3 regions of the Pseudarthrobacter sp. TRD_SC_9 genome follow, and region 2 is predicted to be linked to each of the others. Evidence: riboswitches for the same ligand, from Rfam matches in the RefSeq annotation. Region 2 holds a riboswitch; each other region holds the start of a gene.

Region 1 (6,639 bases), 1.1 Mb from region 2:
GAACGGTAGGCTCCTGCTATGGAATACGATCACCCATTTACGCCAGCATGAGCTCGGTTGTCGCCGCCAGGTCGATCCGCGTAGTAATGGTGTGCTTGGGTGCGGTAGCCACGGTAACCGGCACGATGGTGGCGTTGCGTGGAACTGCATCCATACCGGGCGGCGCTCCGACAGTTGCAAGCAACGATAGTGTCATGCGCTTTTACGCGATCTGGTGGGCTGCCCAAGGTCCTGCCGCCTGGAACCTTGCCCGTGACCCTGATTTAGATCCAAGACAGCTGCGTGCCCTGTGCGTCACCACTTTCCTCGGTGGAATAGCTCGTCTGGCTGCCGCCCGGGCCAGTGGCCGGCCTCACCCATTGTTCCAAGGCTTGACCGTCATGGAACTGCTCCTGCCTCCGGTACTGCTCGCCCTTCGTCGAACGATAGAAAAGAGTACCCGCTAACGGTCTGCGCCAAGAGCTGCTGCAGCGACCAGTGCAGCGTCCACGACCTAGAGCAACGTCGAGCTACTGCAGTGCTTTCCGGAGCACGACACCTTCTTTAGCAGAGGGAGGGCAGCGCAGCGACTGGGGGTGAGCGGCTGTTAGCCAGGAACCTCCACATTGGGGGCGCGCCTCGAGGGGCGCAGCTTGTTCAGGAAGGCTGGCTGGTGAGAAAGAGCTCTATGACCGGCACCAACGTGCCCGGGCGCTGCACGGGAAGTTCAAGGGTGAGCGTACCCTCGGACAGGCCGCCCATCTGGGTGTTGTGCGCGGGGCGGTTGGGATCGTTGTCCAGGATGGCTACTTCCGAGGCGTCAAGCATGAGTTGGGCGTAGTCCACCTGTCCCGCCAGGCCGGAGAGGTGGATATGCCGGTACGGCCAGTCGAAGACGTGAAGGTACAGGCGGTCGCGCCGCTGGGTCAGACGGGTTCCGGTAGGTGCCTCGAATCCGGACGGCCCGGCGTGCCGGATGGACCGCTCATGGTCTGCCATCCAAGCTCCCAGGGAATGAAGGAGCTCACGTGCGCCCGGTTCGATCTCGCCACGCCCTGTGGGCCCGACATTGAGGATCAGGTTGCCGTTCTTTGAGACGCCGTCCACGAGCATCTTGACCACTGTCTCGGCGGACTTAAAGTCGTGGTTATCCCGGTCATAACCCCAGCTGCCGTTCAGCGTCTGGCAGGCTTCCCACACGGCAGGTTTGCCGTCCCGTTCCAGGGGTTTGAGCGGCTGATATTGCTCGGGCGTGATGTAGTCGCCGGGAATCCCGAGCCTGTCGTTGACGAACGCTCCGGGCGACAACCGCCGCACAATCCTCAGCAGCTCTTCCGAACCCCAGTCGTCGGCACCCTTGCCGCCCCAATACTGGCGTTCATAGGAAAAGTCGAAGAACAGCAGGTCCACTGGTCCGTGCAGGGTGAGCAGCTCCTCGACCTGGGCGTGGAGGTACTCACGGTAGCGTGCGATGTCCCGGCCGGCCTCACGGGCTTTGAACTCCTCGTCGTCGCGCTGCGGATGGACTCCGTCCACCGGGAATTCCGGATGATGCCAGTCGATGAGTGAGTAATACAAACCAACCCGGAGGCCTTCGGCACGTACGGCATCCATGAAGGGTCCGATTGCGTCAACACCAAACGGCGTCCGGGTGATCTTATAGTCGGTCAGGGCGGTATCCCATAGGCAGAAGCCGTCGTGATGCTTAGCGGTGAGCACCACGTACTTCATGCCCGCCAGCCGGGCCTGCCTGGCCCACTCCCTGGGGTCGTAGCGATCCGGGTCAAAGTGCGTGAAGTACTTCCGGTACTGCTCGTCGCTCAGGCGTTCGCGGTTCTTGAGCCACTCGTGCCTGGCTCCCAGAGAGTACAGTCCCCAGTGCACGAACATCCCTAACCGGTCCTGCACAAACCATGCGGGATCGGGGGAGACAGTAACTTCGGCGGTCATGAATCTCCTCGCGTTGTGCTGATGCAGGGTTCGGTCAGGGCGCGCGCACAGCCGCAGCGTCACTTTGAACGGTAGGGGAGGTGCTGTCAGGGGTCAAGCATTGATCAGATGAATCTGCAGGAAGCGTCATCCCGTATGTGAATCGGTGGCAGCACCGCGGTGAAACAGCCCGGTCAGAGGTCAGATGTAGTGGTTGACTGCCCAAATGGGGTGCAGACTCGGTTGCATGCGCGAACTCATTGTCCTCGGCACTGCCTCCCAGGTGCCCACCCGGACCCGCAACCACAACGGCTACCTGCTTCGCTGGGACGGCGAAGGCCTGCTGTTTGATCCTGGGGAGGGCACGCAGCGGCAAATGATCCACGCCGGCGTTTCGGCATCCCGGGTAACGCGGATCTGCCTCACGCATGTTCACGGTGATCATTGTTATGGCCTGCCGGGCGTACTCTCGCGCATGGTGCTCGACGGCGTCACGCACCCCGTGCACCTGCACTATCCGGCGTCGGGCGAAGACGTAGTCCGTGCGCTGGTGTCGGTCGCGACCCCGGGCCTTGACCTGAGGTTCCACCCGCATGGGGGCGCCGGGGCCATTGCCGATGACCTCGAGGTCCGGCCGCTGAAGCACCGTATCGAGACCTACGGCTACCGGCTTACGGAACCTGACGGCCGGACCCTGCTGCCCGAACGGCTTGCTGCTGCAGGAATCAGGGGACACGACGTCGGACGCCTGCAGCGTGAAGGCCGCGTTGCCGGCGTGCTGCTGGAGGATGTCAGCATTCCGCGTCCCGGTCAAAGCTTCGCCTTCGTGATGGATACAGCCGAATGTCAGGGAGCCGAAGAACTGGCACAAGGCGCTGACCTGCTGGTAGCCGAATCGACTTTCAGTGACGAGGATGTGGCGCTCGCCGACGAGTACCGCCATCTCACCGCCGGGCAAGCGGGCAAGCTGGCGAACGCAGGTGGCGTCCGGACCCTCGCCCTCACCCACTTCTCCTCGCGCTACGGCGACGACACCGCCCTGCTGGCAGGGCAGGCCGCTGCCCGCGCCGGATCCGCCGAGGTGATCGCGGCGAAGGACCTGGACAGAATCAGGTTTCCAAAGCGCCGTAGCCTGCGATGACGGAAGCGCTGCCTGCAGCCGGAGGGAGCGGGCACTAAAAAACTCCGGCCCCACGCTTTCTTTCAAAAGCGTGGGGCCGGAGCCGGTAGCGCTAGAAGATACTGCGCAGGATGTTACGGAACGCGTACGAAGGAAGCTCCGCTGAGCCAGCTGATGGAGTGAACCTCGGTACGGTTGCCGTCAACGCCGCCGCTGACAACCTGGCCATCGCCGGCGTAGATTCCCACGTGACCGGCAGTGATGACCAAGTCACCGGGAGCCGGGGTGGAAACAACGCTGCCGAAGGCGAAGAAGTGGGAGGGAGCGATGTCACCGACGCTGATGCCTACGGAACGGAGGGCTTTTTCAACCATCGCGGTGCAGTCCTGGTAGGTGCCGATCTGGCCGTATGCATGTGCCAGCAGGGCAGCTCCGGTACCGGTACCGGTGGAAGCAGCCGTGGAGGACATGGCGGTCAGGTTGACCGGTGAGGCGGCAGGTGCCGGGGCAGGTGCGGGAGCGGTGGTTGCAGCCACGGTTACCGCGGGCGCCGGCGCTGCTGCTACGGTGCCTGCGCCGGGGATCTGGATTTGGTCGCCGGGGTAGATGACCGAAGCCATTCCCAGGTTGTTGACAGCCAGAACATCGGCAAGGCTAACGCCGTAGGCTGCGGAAATTGCGCCGAGGGTGTCGCCGGAAACAACCGTGTGCACGTTGGCGGTTGCTGCGGCCGGTGCCACGGTCACGGGTGCCGGGGCGGCAGTTGCCGTCGTCTGGACGGTGCCTGCGGACTCAGAGCTGTTAACGCTGGCCTGGGCAGGGGCGCCTACGCCGAAGACCAGACCGGAAGCCGCGGCAACTGCCAGGGCAGGACGGCCGACGGTCAGGGCGTGTGATTTTGCCGTGTAGCTGAGGCCTGCAAGGGCGACAGAACCGGCGGGGGTTGCCCGGTGACGGGCGGTGGTTGCGTTTTTAGACACGGTTGATTGCCTCTCCTATGCCTGCGGGGTGAGCTGTCGGGTTCGGGTTGGAGATACCCGGCCGGTGCTCTATGCGAACTAGAGCGTTACCGGCTTAACCCCAAGGCTTCATTGTGAAGCCGTGAAAACTTGGTTCCCCCGTCCCTGCCATCATCAAGCGAAGGGGTCCCGGATCCAGCGGCAGGGCTCGGCATGCTGGAGGGAATGTCCCGAGTTGGGCGGGACACCCATCGACAATACCTTCTTCTCGTCTGAAAGTCACAATCTGGTAACAAGCTGGGAGTGTTCAGTGAGTCGCATGGGTAAGCTGAGGAAACTATGTGCCTTTTCGTTACCACAGCCAGTGCCTACAGGCAGGACTCGTGGCACTTGCCCTCGTGGGTGCCGAGCGATGCCGTCAGCGGTCCTGAGGGCTGATTGGGAGGTTGACGTGCAGGGCCTAATAGAGCAGGCTGCAGGATTCATAGACCGCACCCTGCATAACGAGGGCGCCTCGTACAGGGTGGATGACGTCGAATCCCGGCTGGGTGGCGTCCTGGCCTCTTATGGTTCCTCTATTGGCGCAGTCCGTGGCACTGTTCGCGACGCGCTGAACAAGTTCAGGGAGTTGGACCACGACGGCGTCACCATGCTGGCATCCGCCCTCTGGGGACGTCCCCGGCCGGGAAGCAAGCCAGTATTTGAAAGGCGTCTCGCCGCCGTGGTTCTCCTGCAATCGCGGGTGGGTCTTCTTCGGCATTCGGACTTGACCAGGATCGAAGGCCTCCTGCGTTCTGCCGAAACTCAGGAGCTTGCCGGGCCGCTGGTCAACGACGTCACCCTGCCGCTGCTGGCCGCGCTGAGCGGGCGGAACCGGCGGAAGGCCGACGTCGTTATTGCCCGCTGGGGCCAGGATGCAGACCCGCGACTGCGCCAGGCTGCCCTGCTGGCGAAATCGTCGGATCCACCCTAAGTCCTTTATGGTGTCGGGTTGCCACCGTTGACGTTTAGTGTTTCGCCCACCACATAGCTTGATTCGGCCGACGCCAGAAACACGTAGGCCGGCGCCAGCTCTGCCGGCTGTCCGGCGCGGCCCAGCGGCGTGGACTGGCCAAACTCAGGCAGCTTTTCCTTGGGCTGGCCGCTGCTGACCTGCAGCGGCGTCCAGATGGGTCCGGGAGCCACCGCGTTGACCCGGATGCCCTTCGGTGCCAGCTGCTGCGCGAGGCCCTTGGTGAAGTTGTTGATGCTGGCCTTGGTGGTGGCGTAGTCAATCAACGTAGGTGACGGGTTGTAGGCCTGGATCGACGTGGTGTTGATGATGGTGGAACCGGCCGGCATGTGCTTGACGGCCTCCTTGGTCAGCCAGAACATCGCGTAGACGTTGGTCTTCATGGTGTGGTCGAACTGCTCGTCGGTGATGCCACCAATCTCCTCCTGAGCGACCTGCTTTCCCGCATTGTTGACCAGGATGTCCACGCCGCCGAGGACCGCAATTGCGGTGTCCACCAGTTCGCGGCAGGTGGCCTGGTCCTTCAGGTCACCGGGTACCTTGACTGCTTTCCGGCCAGCGGCCTCGATGATGCCCGCGATCCGTGCCGCGTCCTCTTCTTCCTCCGGAAGGTAGGACAGTACGACGTCGGCACCCTCCCTTGCGAATGCGATGGCAGTGGCCGCGCCGATTCCCGAGTCAGCTCCGGTCACTATCGCTTTCCGGCCGTCAAGCCTGCCGGTGCCGCGGTACGTTTCCTCACCCAGATCAGCTTTGGGCGTCAGTTCCGCATCAAGGCCGGGCTCCGGCTGGTGCTGTTTGGGCGGGGAAATCTCCGGGTAGGCGGTCACGGGGTTCCGGAAGGTGTACTGGTCCGTCATGGTCGCTCCTCTTGAGTGGCTGGACTCTGCACCTGCAGACAATGGCAACTGCAGACATTGGCAACTGCAAACAATGCTAAGCATGCTTACGTTCCTAGCCTAGGGGTGGCCGGGCGTTTATGCCAAGCCGGACCCACGTACGGATGCGGCCTGTCAGACTTGGAGGATGAACCAGGACACAGCAGCCACTTCTGAAGCGCGGTCTGCCAGGGCGCTGCATGCCCAGGCGCTGTCTTCAGAGGCTCCGCACAGTATCAGGAGCAAGCCCCGGGACGCGGGCGACGCCTGGGTGGAGGGTGACCGCGGCAGGTTCTGGGGGCGCTTCGGGGCTGCTGGAGTGCTGGCGTACGATCCTGCCAAGGGCGTGCTGCTGCAGCATCGCGCGGTCTGGAGCCACAATGGCGGAACCTGGGGACTGCCAGGCGGTGCCCTGCATCAGGACGAGGATGCTGTGACCGGCGCGCTGCGGGAGGCCTCTGAGGAAGCGGCTGTGCCTTCGGACGGCGTCGAAGTCCTTTTCACGTCGGCCCTGGACCTGGGCTACTGGTCCTACAGCACGGTGGTGGTGAAGGTGACCAAACCCTTCGATCCGGTGATCAGCGATCCGGAAAGCATTGAGCTGCGGTGGGTTCCGGTGGCGGAGGTCGCCGCCCTGGACCTGCATCCGGGCTTCGCCGCGGCCTGGAACGGACTGAGCGCCAGGATGCTGGCACTGGCCGGTCAGTAGCCGTATTCGGCGGTGACCAGGATAGGGAGGTGGTCTGACTTCCCCCGCGGCAT
Region 2 (6,639 bases):
GAAGGAGGACGAACCCGTGGCGGCTACTGAATGCAGCAGCGTGCCCTGGGACGGGTTCAGCGCGCTGATCATCATGCCGTTGCCGACGTAGATGCCAACGTGTGCGCCACCGTTCTGCATGACGAGGTCACCCGGCTGCGGGTCGCCCGTGGGGGTCATGGCGTTCCAGGCACCGGTGCGCGGAATGGAGATGCCGGCCTGAGCGTAGACCCACTGGGTAAAGCCGGAGCAGTCCCAGCCGGCGGGAGTGTTGCCACCCCAGACGTAGGGGCTGCCGATGCCGGTGTAGGCAATAGCTGCCAGGCCTGAGGCTGCAGCCGAGGTGGCAACCGGAGCTTCGGGAGCTTTGGTGGTGACTGCGGTAGCGGCAGTGGCGGTAGCGGTAGCGGTGGTTGCCCCTGCTGCTTCGTCGTCTTCGTCGTTGGACCGGGGCTCAATGACTTCAATCACGGGGGCGGCGACGGTGGTGATCACGGGGCGCTCGAACGACACGGTGGCCGTGGGGGCGGCCGTGACAGCCAGTGAAGTCTGGGAAGCCGACTCAAGGGAGGCGGAGACGCCTACCGTGCTGTCTGCTGCGTTGGCCGGAAGGCCGATGCTGAGGATAAGGCCGGAAGCTGCTGCAATAACCGCTGCCTGACGACCTACGGTCCCGGCATTGGCGCTGACGGCCTTCGAAACAGTTCCCATGGGGTTGATGCGCACCGGCTGGGCGCGGTGGCGCGCAAGATTATGGCGTGACGACACGTAAGTAGCCTCTCCCAATGCCTGCGAGGTGAGCTGTCGGATTCGGATGGGAGTTCACCCGGCCGCGCCACTTCCAAGGAAGCTTTGCGACTTAACCCCAAGGCCTTCCAAAGAAGGCCATATTTGGTTCCCCCGTCTCTGCCAGACGATGTCATGCGAACGGACCTTGGGCGGTGGCAGAGTTAGGCAATCCACTCAAGAACGTCAACTTCGGAAAAGTTGACGCGGTTTAGACGGTACAGCAGTTCTTCTTCAATGTCACATTCAGGTCACGGCGTGTTGCAAAGAAACGAGAGCGGTTCATCGTTTGGTTACAGCCAGCCGGCGGGATCGACGACTTCACCGTTGACCTGCACCTCAAAGTGGAGGTGGCAGCCGGTGGAAGCGCCTGTGGTGCCGCTGAAAGCCACGACGTCGCCGCGGCTGACCTTCTGGCCTACCGACGCCTTGAAGGACGACAGGTGGTTGTAGGTGGTCTCCAGGCCGTTGCCGTGGTCCACTACAACACGGTTGCCGCCGCCGTAGGGGTGCCAGCCTGCGAAGGTGACAGTGCCGGTTGCGGCGGCGAGCACTTGGGTGCCGCACTGGGCCGCAAAGTCGGTTCCACGGTGGAAGTCGCCGGTTCCTCCGGTGATCGGGCTGACGCGGTAACCGTAAGGGGAAACCGTGGTCAGTGAGGCCAGCGGGCCAGCCAGGGTGCCCACGGAGGCGGCCGGGGTCACGGCAGCCGCGGCCTGGGCGCTGAGGAGCTGCTTGAGCTTTCCGTCAGGATCGCCCTGCGTAGTGACGGCCGTGCGGCTGAAGTCGACCTGCGCTGCCGATTCCGCGGAAATGTCGGGCTGTGGCGCCGCAACAACGGCGGCAGAAGCACTGGTTGCGGCAATGGGAAGGGTGGAATTGGCGAGTACCGGACTGGTCACGGGGACGGTAATCGTCAGGATCAGGCCCGTGGCGGCCAGCCCGATGCCGGCCTTCTGGCCGATGCCGCTGGCGGCAGCGAAGTCAGTAAGCTGCCGGAACGGGCTCCGGTGGCGGCGCGCTTCCCGTTGCGGGTCCCGGGGACGGTCCGCGAGTGGGACTTCAGCAACCCGTGGCTGCGAAGCGGAGCCGACGGCGCGACGGCGGCCCCTGTAATTCTGCGTGCTCAAGTATTTTCCTCTCTGGAAGCCTGCGAAGTTAGCTGTCGGATTCGGATCAGAGAGTTAGCGACCCGGCCCGCAAAGCAGGTCATCTTGACGCACAGATATCCAGGGGATTCGTTTATCAAAAGGACTGCCGCTGCGGACTTCACCCCAAGGCCGCTCGAAAACGGCCGATTGTGGTTCCCCCGCCCCTGCCAGAAAGGTGACTCGAACTCCCGGTCCGCTGGCAGAGCTAGGCTTTCGGACCAGATAACGCTTAGGTATCGGCGTCGAAGGTTAACTATAGGCGATGAGGCCGGACAGTAACAATTCCGTTATAAACGGAAGGTGCGCTTATCATTTTTTGCCTCGCGCAAGAGACGGCCGAGGTCGCAAGACTAATCAGGAGAGCTTCACAAAGACGTGGGCTGCAACTTCCGGCGGCAATTCGAGGGCGCCTTCGATGCCGGCAACCCGCACGGAGATGTACTCCCCCACGCGCTCCAGGGTGACGTCCGTGCCCGGGCGGATCCCGCCCTCATCCAGTTGCACAAGCAACTCCGGTTCAACCTGGATGGGCTCCGCCAGCCGACAGACCCGCACGGTTGATTCCGGACTGTAACCGGCCATGGCTTCCAGCAGGTTGATCACGCCGTCAGTGAAGGCGGAACCCACTTCGCCGCCGAGTGCCGCCAGGCCCGGGATGGGATTGCCGTACGGCGACTCAGTGGGGTGGTCCAACAGTTCATAGATGCGCTGTTCAACACGCTCACTCATCACGTGCTCCCAGCGGCAGGCCTCGTCATGGACATAGGCCCAATCCAGCCCGATGATGTCCGACAGGAGGCGTTCGGCCAGCCGGTGCTTGCGCATAACCTCTGTGGCACGTTTGCGCCCGGGTTCGGTCAGTTCCAGGTGCCGGTCGCCGGCAACGACCACCAGGCCGTCACGTTCCATGCGCCCGATGGTCTGCGAAACCGTTGGTCCCGAGTGGCGCAGCCGCTCCGCAATGCGGGCGCGAAGTGCCACGATGTTCTCTTCTTCAAGCTCCAAAATGGTCCGAAGATACATCTCCGTGGTATCGATCAGATCCGTCATCCAGCTCAGCTCCTTGAGCGCAGTCCCACGCGTTCGTCCACCGTATCGCGTACTGATAGCGCGTCGCTTATCAGGTCCACAGCTTAGCCTATTTTGAATTACTCCGGATAATCCCGCCGGGTTGTAGCCGGCCGCCAAAAGTCCCCACTGTGACAGCTCCAGTTCCCGGAGGACAGCGTAGTCAGGCAGAATGAAAGCGGCCTCTACAGCAGCCAACACTGACTGTCCCGTCCGACGGCCGCTGCGGCCAAACTGTCCCTACGAATTTGGAGCCCTTGTGAGCGACGCCAGCATCACCATCCCCGCCAATCTCGTGCCACAGGACGGACGTTTCGGCGCCGGCCCGTCCAAGGTACGGGCGGAGCAGCTGGAAGCACTCTCCGCTGCGTCCACCACCATCCTCGGCACTTCGCACCGCCAGGCACCCGTGAAGAATCTCGTGGGTTCGGTCCGGGACGGCCTGTCCGCATTCTTCCGCGCACCTGAGGGCTACGAAGTGGTCCTGGGCGTCGGCGGCTCCACTGCCTTCTGGGATGTCGCAGCGTTTGGCCTGGTGGAGACCAAGGCGCAGCACCTCTCCTTCGGCGAGTTCGGCTCCAAGTTCGCCGCTGCCACCAATAAGGCACCGTTCCTGGCAGAATCCAGCATCATCAAGGCAGATCCCGGAACGCGTCCGGTTGCGGTGGCAGAGGCCGGCGTGGACCTCTACGCTTGGCCGCAGAATGAGACGTCCACCGGCGTTGCCGCTCCTGTCCGCCGCGTCGAGGGTGCCGACGCCGGTTCCCTGGTGGCCATCGACGCTACCTCCGCGGCCGGGGGCCTGGACGTGGACGTCGCCGAAACCGACGTCTACTACTTCGCCCCGCAGAAGAACTTCGCGTCCGACGGCGGCCTGTGGCTCGGCCTCTTCTCCCCCGCCGCTATCGAGCGCGCGGCCCGGATCGAGCAGAGCGACCGCTGGATTCCGGACTTCCTGAACCTGCAGACGGCCATCGACAACTCCCGCCTGAACCAGACCTACAACACTCCGGCGCTGTCCACGCTGGTTACCCTGGACGCCCAGGTCAAGTGGCTTAACGGCAATGGCGGCCTGGACTTCGCCGCGAAGCGCACCGCCGATTCGGCCGGACGTATCTACGCGTGGGCGGAGGCCTCCAGCTTCGCCACTCCGTACGTCACCAACCCGGAGGACCGCTCCAACGTCATCGCCACTATCGACTTCGACGACTCGATCGATGCCGTCCAGGTTGCCAAGGTCCTGCGCTCCAACGGCGTTGTGGACACCGAGCCGTACCGCAAGCTGGGCCGCAACCAGCTGCGGATTGCCACCTTCGTAGCCATCGAGCCGGACGACATCACCGCCCTGCTTTCCTGCATCGACTACGTGGTGGCAGAACTGAGGAAGTAACTGGAACCAGGAGTTTCAGGGTTCGACGGCGTCGTCCGGGCTTTGTGCCGGGGCGGCGCCGTCTGTACAAGGCCGTCACCCGGCTGCGCATCACAGGGTCTGTGGTGGTCTGGACGTAACCGGGCCACCTGCCTAGTTGGTGCCGTCCACAGCAGCCTGATCGGCAGCGTCAGCGGCGTCATCTTCATCAGAATCCGCTGCCAGCTCGGCGTGCTTGACCGACTCGATGGCATCGTGTTCCACCACGGCAGCCAAATCCGGCAATCCCTCAGCAGTTTCGCCTTCCCGGACTTCGGTAGTCTCCTCCGGAGCCTCTTCCGGCCGGGCATCCTCCGGGCGCACCCGTTCGGCCCATGGCACCCATTCGGGGGACAGGACCGAATCCTCGGAAGGCAACAGACCAACCTCGTTGACAGTAATCACTTTGGAGCGCGAGTTGCGGGTCACTACCGCGAACCACTGCCACCCGGGATAGCCGGACAGCCGGCATTCAAAGAGGTGGGTTACCACGCGATCGCCCTCCGTGCGGGCACCGATGTGACTGCCGACGTCGGACGGGTCCGCGATCGACTGGACCGCTTCCCTGGCGGCATCCACGGCGGCGGCCAGCACTGCGTCGGGCTTGCCTGTACGCCAGACCGGGACACTGGACCGTTTAGCCGGGGTCTTCACCCGTGCAGCGGAGGCAGCACCGGTGGGTGCGGATCCTTCAGCTTCAACATTCACGGCGAGCCTAGGCATCCAGCTCGTCGGCAACCTTACGGAGCGCCGTCGCGATGGCTTTTCCCTTGTTGCCTTCCGGGTACTTTCCCGCGGAAAGCGTTCCGGAGAGGTTGTCCAGGACCGTTACCAGGTCCTGGACAAGCGGTGCCAGGTCGCGGGGATTGGTGCGCTTGGCCTTCGCAATGGAAGGCGTCTTGTCGAGGATGCGCAGGCCCAATGCCTGGGCGCCCTTCCGGCCGTCGGCTACGCCGAACTCCACCCTGGTGCCGGGTTTCAGGTCCAGCGTCCCATCGGGGAGTGCGGACTTGGGCAGGAAAACTTCCTGGCCATCCTCGCCTGCGAGGAAGCCGAAGCCCTTTTCCTTGTCATACCACTTGACCTTGCCGGTAGGCACGTTATCAACCTTCTTTGTTCTCGGATCCTGCAAAACTGGTCTCTGCCTCCTAGGTTATCCTGCCCCGCAGCCGATTCCAGCAAGTGCGCCGCTGCCGGGCCGGCACTGTTAACGTTGCCTGTATGACTCCCACGCGTTTCCGACGTCCCCTGACGATCATCGCCGCTGCCGTAGCCGTCATTTCCCTGGTAGCCGTGGGCACCGTGATGGCCATGGCGTTTGCGCGAACCCCGGCTCCGGCGTGGATTACGTCCACGGCACTGTTCGGCCTTCCCCTGGCTTTCCTGCTGCTCGTGTTCCTGGTGCTGGACTCAGCTGCCGGACGCCGCCGGGCGGGAAAGGGCAGCGGGCGGTAACGTTGGACTGATGTCCCTTATTCGTGTGCTCAGCAAGGACCTTGAGGCACGCAGTGATGAATCACTGCGTGCTCTGCTCGCTGCACGTCCGGACCTCATGTCCCCCGGTGTTCCGGACTTTGGTGCGTTGGCGGCACGGGCCAGCAGCCGGGTCAGCGTCCAACGGGCCCTGGAGCGCCTGAACCGGCCACAGATGCAGGTCCTGGAGACGCTGCATCTGTGCACCAATACGGACACCGGCCACAGTGCTTCGGCTGCCACCCTGAAGAAATTCATCGCCGGATCGAGCATCTCTGCCATTGAACGTTTCCTGGCGTCCCTGGAGGACCTTGCCCTGGTGCACCGCGCCGCTCCCCCGCATGGGACTCCGGCGGGCGGCCGGCACCATTTCTACCTGCCGGTTGCCTGCCTCAAAGACGTCCTCGGCATCTACCCCGCCGGCCTGGGCCGCAGCTATACCGAGCTGGTCCGGCTCCAACCGGCCTTCGCGCAGCGCGCCGTCCAACTGGTGGCCGAACTCCGCCAGCGAGGGACGGACATCCCGCCCGCGGCCACGCCGATGGAGGCCGCGCTGGCACTCCAGCATTGGACGTCCTCCCCGGAAGCCCTGGCCGCCATCCTCAGCACCGCACCGGAACGCACGACGGCGTTACTGGCCAAATTTGGAGACTGGGCAATGGGTGCCGTCCCCCAAGCGCAACGGAAGGTATCCGTCCTCCACGAGGGGTCCGACGTCGGGCCTGTTGACTGGCTGCTGGCACGGGGGCTGCTGGTACCGCTCGACGCGGCACA
Region 3 (6,639 bases), 220 kb from region 2:
CTCTCCTGCGCGAGGTCGCTGTAGGCAGCCAGCCGCCCCTCATCCTTGAGGGTTAATTGGTTCCGGCCTGCTGCCCGGCAAATGCGAGCCGCGAGGAACTGGCCGTCCGGTCGATGATGTGGCCTGTGCCGGCCACCTCCCGGACGGAGGCAATCCCGGCAACTGCCGCGGCGATGTCCGGAAACGGACCTGTTGTGGCGAGGACTTCGCCGTCTCCTCCAACCAGCACCACCCGCAGGGCGCCCCGGTTGTCTGCAAGGAGTTCGAAGTTCCCGCTCATGCGGCCAACTCCCTGAGCCGGCTGGCCGCGAAGGCCTTCTCGACCGGGCACATCGGCCAAACAGGAGGCAGGATAACCTTCACGGGACCAAGTTGCTCCAGAACGGTGTCCAGCTCATAGCCTGCGCCGGATGCCTTGGACGAGAGGGTCTGCGCCGGGAGGTGCAAAGTTTCCAGGCAATCTTCTTCGATATGCCGTGCGTGCCGAAGATCCAAACCCAGGATCATCTGTTGGTTCAGCGAGCGTCCTTTGGAAAGGACTTTCACCAGGGCGCTCATGGCTGGAACCGTGAGGCAGCCATGCAATTCGATGGTTGCGGAACGCATGTTGATACCTACGCGTACGAGGGGGCGCAGCTTATGGTCCATAGGTACATCCCTGAGGGCGAAAATTTCCACGGGCCGCTGCATGACCCTTCCTCAGGATATCCCGGTGTGTCCGGAGTCACAAAGCCCTGATCACCGCGTTAAGCCTTCGGCTTAGTCGCCTTCGCATTCGAGGCAGAACGCCATTCCGTCTTTCTCACGGGCAAGCTGGGATTGGTGATGGACCAGGAAGCAGGATGAGCAGACAAATTCGTCCTTCTTCGGTGGCACTACTTCCACCGTCAACTCCAGGGTGGACAGGTCCGCCCCGGGAAGCTCGATGCCTTCGGCGGTATCGGGTTCGTCCACGTCAACACCGGCCGTGCGGACTGCGCTTTGGGCCGTGCGCAGCTCCTCCAGCGATTCCGGAGCCGGATCCGATTCAGACTTGCGCGGTTCGTCGTAATCCGTCGCCATTGCCAGTCACTCTCCTCCCTTGGATGCCTCCCCCAAGGTCTATAGTAAGCATGCTTATCTTACAGGTGGTCAAGGGAAAAAGTAGATGCCCGTGGACACTCTTTGTACCCCAGGGGCGACCAGCCGGTCCGGCCGCCGGAAAAGGACTACCTGGCCCTCGGCACCGCGAAGCTGACCAGCCGGGCATCCTGGCCATCCAGCTCGGCCCAAGGCTTCTCAGTTTCCATCACCGTCAGTGCGCTGGTGGGATATTTGGTGGCCGCGTCCATGTAGGCCTCCTGATCCGAATCGCGCGACGCCAGATGCACGGCAAGATCCTGCACGCCGGGCAGGTGCGCAATGACCATCAGCGTGGTCACGGTATCCGGAACATGGTTGATCACCGTCAGCATGCGCGTCGCTGGCGCGGCATAGAGACCGCTCTCCAGCTTGGGCGTTGGTGCTTTGTCGCCCAGTTCCGAGCACACCCAGGTACAGGTCTGCCGGGTGCGCAGCGCGCTGGAGCAAAGAATGAAGTCGGGAACTACGCCCTGCTCCACCAGCCAACGGCCCGCCAGCGGTGCCTCCAAGTGGCCGCGTTCCTCCAAGGGACGGTCGTGGTCACCCACACCGCCAGGCCAGTCAGCCTTGGAATGGCGCATGATAATCAGCCGCCGAATGTGATGCTCACTCATCCCCCCACCCTATCCGTCGCTGTCCGCACGGTAACCGGGGGTTTAAAGCGAAAGCGCCCATCCCACTCCGGGACAGGCGCTTTCGGTGCAGCTAAAGCTAGATGGAGTATTCCGGTGCTGCCCAAACGACGACCTCGGGGTGCTCGTAGAACCTGTAGCCCTGGCCACGGACGGTACGGACCGTGTTGGCGAGGCGGCCCAGCTTGGAGCGGAGGCGGCGGATGTGGACGTCGATGGTGCGCTCGTTGGGGACCTCATCGGCGTTGCGCCACAGGCCCTCAAGGAGTTCATCGCGGCCCACCGTCCGGGTGCCGTTCTCGACAAGGTAATTGAGCAGTTCGAATTCCTTGAACGTCAGGTTCAGCGATTCGCCGTCAAGGTGCACTTCGCGGCGGGCAAGATCAATCAGAACACCGGAAGGACGCGGCTCCTGCGCCTGCTGCAACCGGGTATTGTCGGTGCGCTGCCGGGCATTCACTGTGGGGTCGCCGAAGGTGGAACGTACGACGTCGAGCGCCGAGCCGGGTGCGTTGGCGGGAGCGATTGCCACGGCGGCATAGCTCTCGGCACCTGTAACGAGTGACTGGGCATAAGCCCGGATTTCCTGCGCCAGCTTGGCAATTGAGGTACCTGCGGCCGCCGCAGTCTCCTCGTCGATGCCCATGTAGAGGACGAATCCACGGGCAACCGTGTCGTTGGCGACCGGGCGGACACCGCTGCCGGGACCGGCAATGACCGGGGTGGGGGCGGTCACCGGTGCCGGGTCCGCGGCGGGCACGGCCCGAAGCTGACCATAGGAGTTGGGGTTGTAACCCTGCGGCGCGTAGCTGGAAGCGGAGGGAAAACTGCTGCCCGATCCGGGGACATAGCCCTGCCGGAGGCCGGCTGGCTGGGCCGGCTTGTTGGCGTTGCGGACTGAGATGTGGACGTATCCGGATGCAACTGACATGGAATGCTTACCTCAATGTGAATGGCCGTCATCGCGGCACGAATGCTGAGTTCCCCGGAAGTGTTGGAACACATTCTGGGGAAGTTGCCCGGCACTGGGCTTGTTGGGGACGAATGCCTAAAAACTCTCTGGGGTTTGACAGTTAGGCGTGCATTCGACAACAGCGCATGTCGGCAGCAGCGGGTGTGCTGGGCCAATAATCTGCAGTTGCAGGTGCTGTTGAGTTCTTGTTCACAAATGAAGTGTGCAACGTAACAATAAGAACTTGCAAGTAACAATGGACGCTTTAGTCCGGATAGTGAGACGAATCGGTAGTTTGTGGCGCACATCACGATTCGCTAGAAGACCTCGACTGATAGCACTTTTGCGCTTGACAGAGCCTTAAACCGTAACCAGCCGAATTTTTGAATGAGAAGATCGCCCCAAAGCGGTTTTTCTTCAGTTCTCAATTGAGTGGACTAACCAGCAATGAAAAGTTCCCACAAAGTCCAGCTTTCGACGAGGGGGCTGTTGGGCTGGCATTCATAGCTTACCGAGGGCTCCGTCTTGACCCCCGGCACAATGACGGCGATGGCATCGCACCCCTGCCCCTGCTACCGGGTTTCACCGGCCTTCGTGAGATCAGTCCATTTACTCCTGCGAGGCGCTAACCAGGACTGAATCTTCCGCTTTTTCGGCCTTGGGGTTGTCGGCGAGTTTTAACCAAACGACTCCGCCGATGATCACGGCAAGCCAAAAGGCACGGGTCGGGGTGAGTGTTTCGTTGAAGAAGATCGGGCCGAGGACGGCGGCGCCGACCGAGCCAATGCCGGCCCATACGGCGTAGCCGATCCCCACGTCGATCTTCTTGAGGGCAAGGCTGAGGCAAAACAGGGTCGCAAGGAAGAACGCGAGGGCGGAGATTGACCAGCCCGGGACGCTGAACCCTTGGCTGCCGCCGACGCTTAGTGCGTAGCCGACTTCGAATACGCCGGCCACGAGCAAGACGAGCCAGGCCCCGGTGTTCCTGCTGTCGATGACGGGTGTTGCCCTCATTGTTCTGTCCGTTCTAGAAGAGTGGAAGGAAAAGTGGATGTTCCGATGCGGGGTGCGGGCACCGTGTGTGGAGTCTCACGTGGCTCCACTGAGCTGGAGTCCGACGACACCGATGATGACGATTCCGATGCCGGCTCCCTGGCGCCAGTTCAAGCGCTGACCGAAGAGCAAACCGCCGAGAATGGTGATGCCGACCCCGGCGACCGAAACCCAGAGCGCGTAACCGACGCCGACATCGAAGGTCAGGAGCGCCAGGCTGAGGAAATAAGTGGCGACTGCGCCACTGACGAGTGTGGTGATGGTCCACCACAAGCGGGTGAAGCCATGTGCCTTGCTCGCTGCGAGGGCGACGGCAATCTCGAAGATCACGGCGATACCCAGGTAGATCCAACTCATGATGTTCTCCTTTTTGTTGGTGTTGCGAGGTAGGTACGGGCGATCGCATCTGGTCCCGCTTTCGAGGACGCGGATGGCAATTTACTGCATGTACATGCATGTAAGTAGAGATGGCTTTTTCGAATCGTTTTGCTGGTGAAGCCTATGGCGAGGTGAGGGCACCGATATCACGCAGTGCCCCACTGAGCTGGTGTGCATCGAGTTCCGGAAAGTGCACAGTAATGTTGCTGAGAAGCTCACGCACCCGATCCTCGTACACGCCGCGCACCTCTCGGAGCAGCGCTTCCCCAGGCTCGGTTATGACGGCGTAGACTCCACGCGCGTCGTCGGGGCAGGCGTCGCGGTACGTCAGGTTCTTTTTCTCCAGGCGGCTCACCAGGCGTGTGGTAGAACTCTGGTTCAGACCTATCTGCTGGGCGAGCTCGTTGACGCGCAACTCTTTGTCGGAGGCATGGGCGATATGCGCGAGCGCACGGTAGTCCGTCAGGCCGATTCCATGGGTATCCGTGAGCCACTTGCCTAGACTCGCGTCCACTGCGGAGGCGAATACGGCAACCCGAGACCAAGCCGCACTGATGTCCCCGGACCCCGAGGGGTCACTTTCTTCAGATATCTGCATGTGCATACAGATAACTTACCGCAGCCGCACCCGCACGGCAAACACTTGTCCGAAAGCCTCCGTCGCGACTCCCCCGACGGCCCGTTCGCCGCGAGGAGTGGCTCAGCAAGAGGAGGGGCGGGCGGCCCATCATCCAACCGAGCGGAAATCGAGCGGAAACCCGGCGCCCCCTCGTGATCTCCGTTACCAAAACGTGACTAAGGTGGCAAACCCCTGTACCGTGGATGGGGTGTGGCCACCGTTCCGGCTGCATGACCGGGTGAATGCCGAGCTCTGCCGCCACCCGGATTCCTCATGATCAGGCAGAGGCGGGGAACCCACAGTCCCGGGCACGAGTCGCCCTAGGGGTGAAGCCATCGCGTGATTGTTCCGCGTGGCCGGATGACCTCATCCGAATCCGACAGCTAACTCCGCAGGCGTTGAGAGGCTAAATCATCATGACTGATTACCAGGATCACGCGCGCGTGAAAAACGGTACGGAGCAGGCCCATGGCCGGCGCCGCACCGCTGAATCAACCGCCGTTCCCACAAGTTCCATCCGCACTGTCCGCAGCCGAGTTGTTGACTCGGCGCATCCGGTACCCAGCCGCCGCACAGCCGTTCTGGGCGTAGTCCGGCGCGCTGCCGTGGTGACGGCGTCCTGCGCCCTGCTCATCGGCGCTGCCGCTGCCGGTCAGGCTGGCAGTAATCCGATGGCACCGGCGTCCGTTGTCCAGGCTGTCTTGCCGGAGTCGGCGGCGAACTCCACTCCCGCCGAGGCGCTTGCTTCAGCAGCGGCGGAGCAGTCCGCGATGAAAGCGGATCCGGTACCGGCGCCTGCGCCTTCCCCGGAGGCGCCTGTTGAACCGGCTCCGGCCGCTGCACCGGCAGAACCTGCTCCCGCTCCGGCACCCGTAGAGCCAGCGCCCGTGGCGCCCGCTCCCGCTGCTGCGCCCGAACCTGTTGCCGTCAACGACCCCGCTGGTGCCCAGGCCTACGCGCTGAGCCAACTGGGTTCCTACGGCTGGGGCGCCGGCCAGATGCCGTGCCTGACCACGCTCTGGACCAAGGAATCGGACTGGACTACTACCGCCACCAACCCCACCAGCGGCGCTTACGGAATCGTCCAGTCACTGCCGGCCGAAAAAATGGCAAGCGCCGGTGCTGACTACCTCACCAACTACCGCACCCAGATCAACTGGGGCCTGAACTACATCCAGGAGCGCTACCAGTCCCCGTGCGGCGCCTTGAACTTCCACCTTGCCAACAACTGGTACTAAAAGTCCTCACGCTCTTTAGCAAGGCGGGGAAGAACTGGCGGGTTCTACCCCGCGTCCCGGTATGGCATGTACTGGACAGACCACTGATTGCCGTCGGGATCGGCAAAGTACACAAAGTGTCCCCAGTCAAGGATCTCCACGTCGCTGACGTCCACGCCCTTCTCCGTGAGGTGCCGGTGCGCTTCATGGATATCGCTCACCACCAACTGGAGATTGGGGGCGGTGCCCGGAAGTGCGTCGCTGATGCCTTCACCGATCGCGATGGAACAGGCTGAGCCGGGCGGCGTCAGCTGCACGAACCGCAAGGTGTCGCTCACTCGGTGGTCATGGTCCGCGTTGAATCCCACTTTGTTGACATAAAAGTCCTTGGCCGCATCGACGTCGGACACGGGCACAAACGCAAGTTCAAGTTTCCATTCCATTCGGACAGGCTAGCCCTGGGGCCGGACAGACGGAAGGGCCGGTTCAATTTGAAGCCGGCCCTTACGTCTATCCAAAGCGGATCTTAGCCCGCTACGCCGTAGAGCCTGTCGCCGGCGTCGCCCAGACCGGGAACAATGTAGGACTTCTCGTTGAGTTTCTCGTCAATGGACGCAAGCACAATGGTCACGTTGGCGTCGGCCAGCTCTTCTTCCAGCTTGGCCA

The links. Region 2 has a riboswitch for cyclic di-AMP ahead of ACWA13_RS04820 (M23 family metallopeptidase). Riboswitches for the same ligand answer to the same signal wherever they lie in the genome.
Region 1: linked by a shared signal. The riboswitch ahead of ACWA13_RS09875 (C40 family peptidase) and the one ahead of ACWA13_RS04820 (M23 family metallopeptidase) in region 2 are both predicted to bind cyclic di-AMP.
Region 3: linked by a shared signal. The riboswitch ahead of ACWA13_RS03775 (aggregation-promoting factor C-terminal-like domain-containing protein) and the one ahead of ACWA13_RS04820 (M23 family metallopeptidase) in region 2 are both predicted to bind cyclic di-AMP.

The regions. Positions count from the first base shown of each region.
Region 1 covers NZ_CM143956.1:2,115,460-2,122,098, reverse strand. Annotated here, with positions in the region: gene ACWA13_RS09890 (DUF4345 domain-containing protein) at 126-446, shown strand; gene ACWA13_RS09885 (alpha-L-fucosidase) at 637-1,929, opposite strand; gene ACWA13_RS09880 (ribonuclease Z) at 2,156-3,049, shown strand; gene ACWA13_RS09875 (C40 family peptidase) at 3,163-4,008, opposite strand; cyclic di-AMP (ydaO/yuaA leader) riboswitch at 4,012-4,178, opposite strand; gene ACWA13_RS09870 (DNA alkylation repair protein) at 4,439-4,960, shown strand; gene ACWA13_RS09865 (glucose 1-dehydrogenase) at 4,966-5,859, opposite strand; gene ACWA13_RS09860 (NUDIX domain-containing protein) at 6,026-6,586, shown strand; gene ACWA13_RS09855 (endonuclease/exonuclease/phosphatase family protein) at 6,580-6,639, opposite strand, start outside.
Region 2 covers NZ_CM143956.1:1,001,864-1,008,502, reverse strand. Annotated here, with positions in the region: gene ACWA13_RS04825 (C40 family peptidase) at 1-690, opposite strand, end outside; cyclic di-AMP (ydaO/yuaA leader) riboswitch at 752-930, opposite strand; gene ACWA13_RS04820 (M23 family metallopeptidase) at 1,059-1,895, opposite strand; cyclic di-AMP (ydaO/yuaA leader) riboswitch at 1,899-2,103, opposite strand; gene ACWA13_RS04815 (metal-dependent transcriptional regulator) at 2,271-2,966, opposite strand; gene serC (phosphoserine transaminase) at 3,244-4,374, shown strand; gene ACWA13_RS04805 (DUF3027 domain-containing protein) at 4,507-5,115, opposite strand; gene ACWA13_RS04800 (cold-shock protein) at 5,108-5,491, opposite strand; gene ACWA13_RS04795 (hypothetical protein) at 5,614-5,847, shown strand; gene ACWA13_RS04790 (helicase-associated domain-containing protein) at 5,858-6,639, shown strand, end outside.
Region 3 covers NZ_CM143956.1:786,313-792,951, reverse strand. Annotated here, with positions in the region: gene ACWA13_RS03820 (LysR family transcriptional regulator) at 1-56, shown strand, start outside; gene ACWA13_RS03815 (YegP family protein) at 53-280, opposite strand; gene ACWA13_RS03810 (hypothetical protein) at 277-606, opposite strand; gene ACWA13_RS03805 (DUF4193 domain-containing protein) at 760-1,062, opposite strand; gene ACWA13_RS03800 (SixA phosphatase family protein) at 1,209-1,736, opposite strand; gene ACWA13_RS03795 (winged helix-turn-helix domain-containing protein) at 1,834-2,685, opposite strand; gene ACWA13_RS03790 (DMT family transporter) at 3,316-3,720, opposite strand; gene ACWA13_RS03785 (DMT family transporter) at 3,796-4,116, opposite strand; gene ACWA13_RS03780 (MarR family winged helix-turn-helix transcriptional regulator) at 4,259-4,741, opposite strand; cyclic di-AMP (ydaO/yuaA leader) riboswitch at 4,990-5,168, shown strand; gene ACWA13_RS03775 (aggregation-promoting factor C-terminal-like domain-containing protein) at 5,173-5,994, shown strand; gene ACWA13_RS03770 (glyoxalase superfamily protein) at 6,039-6,416, opposite strand; gene upp (uracil phosphoribosyltransferase) at 6,500-6,639, opposite strand, start outside.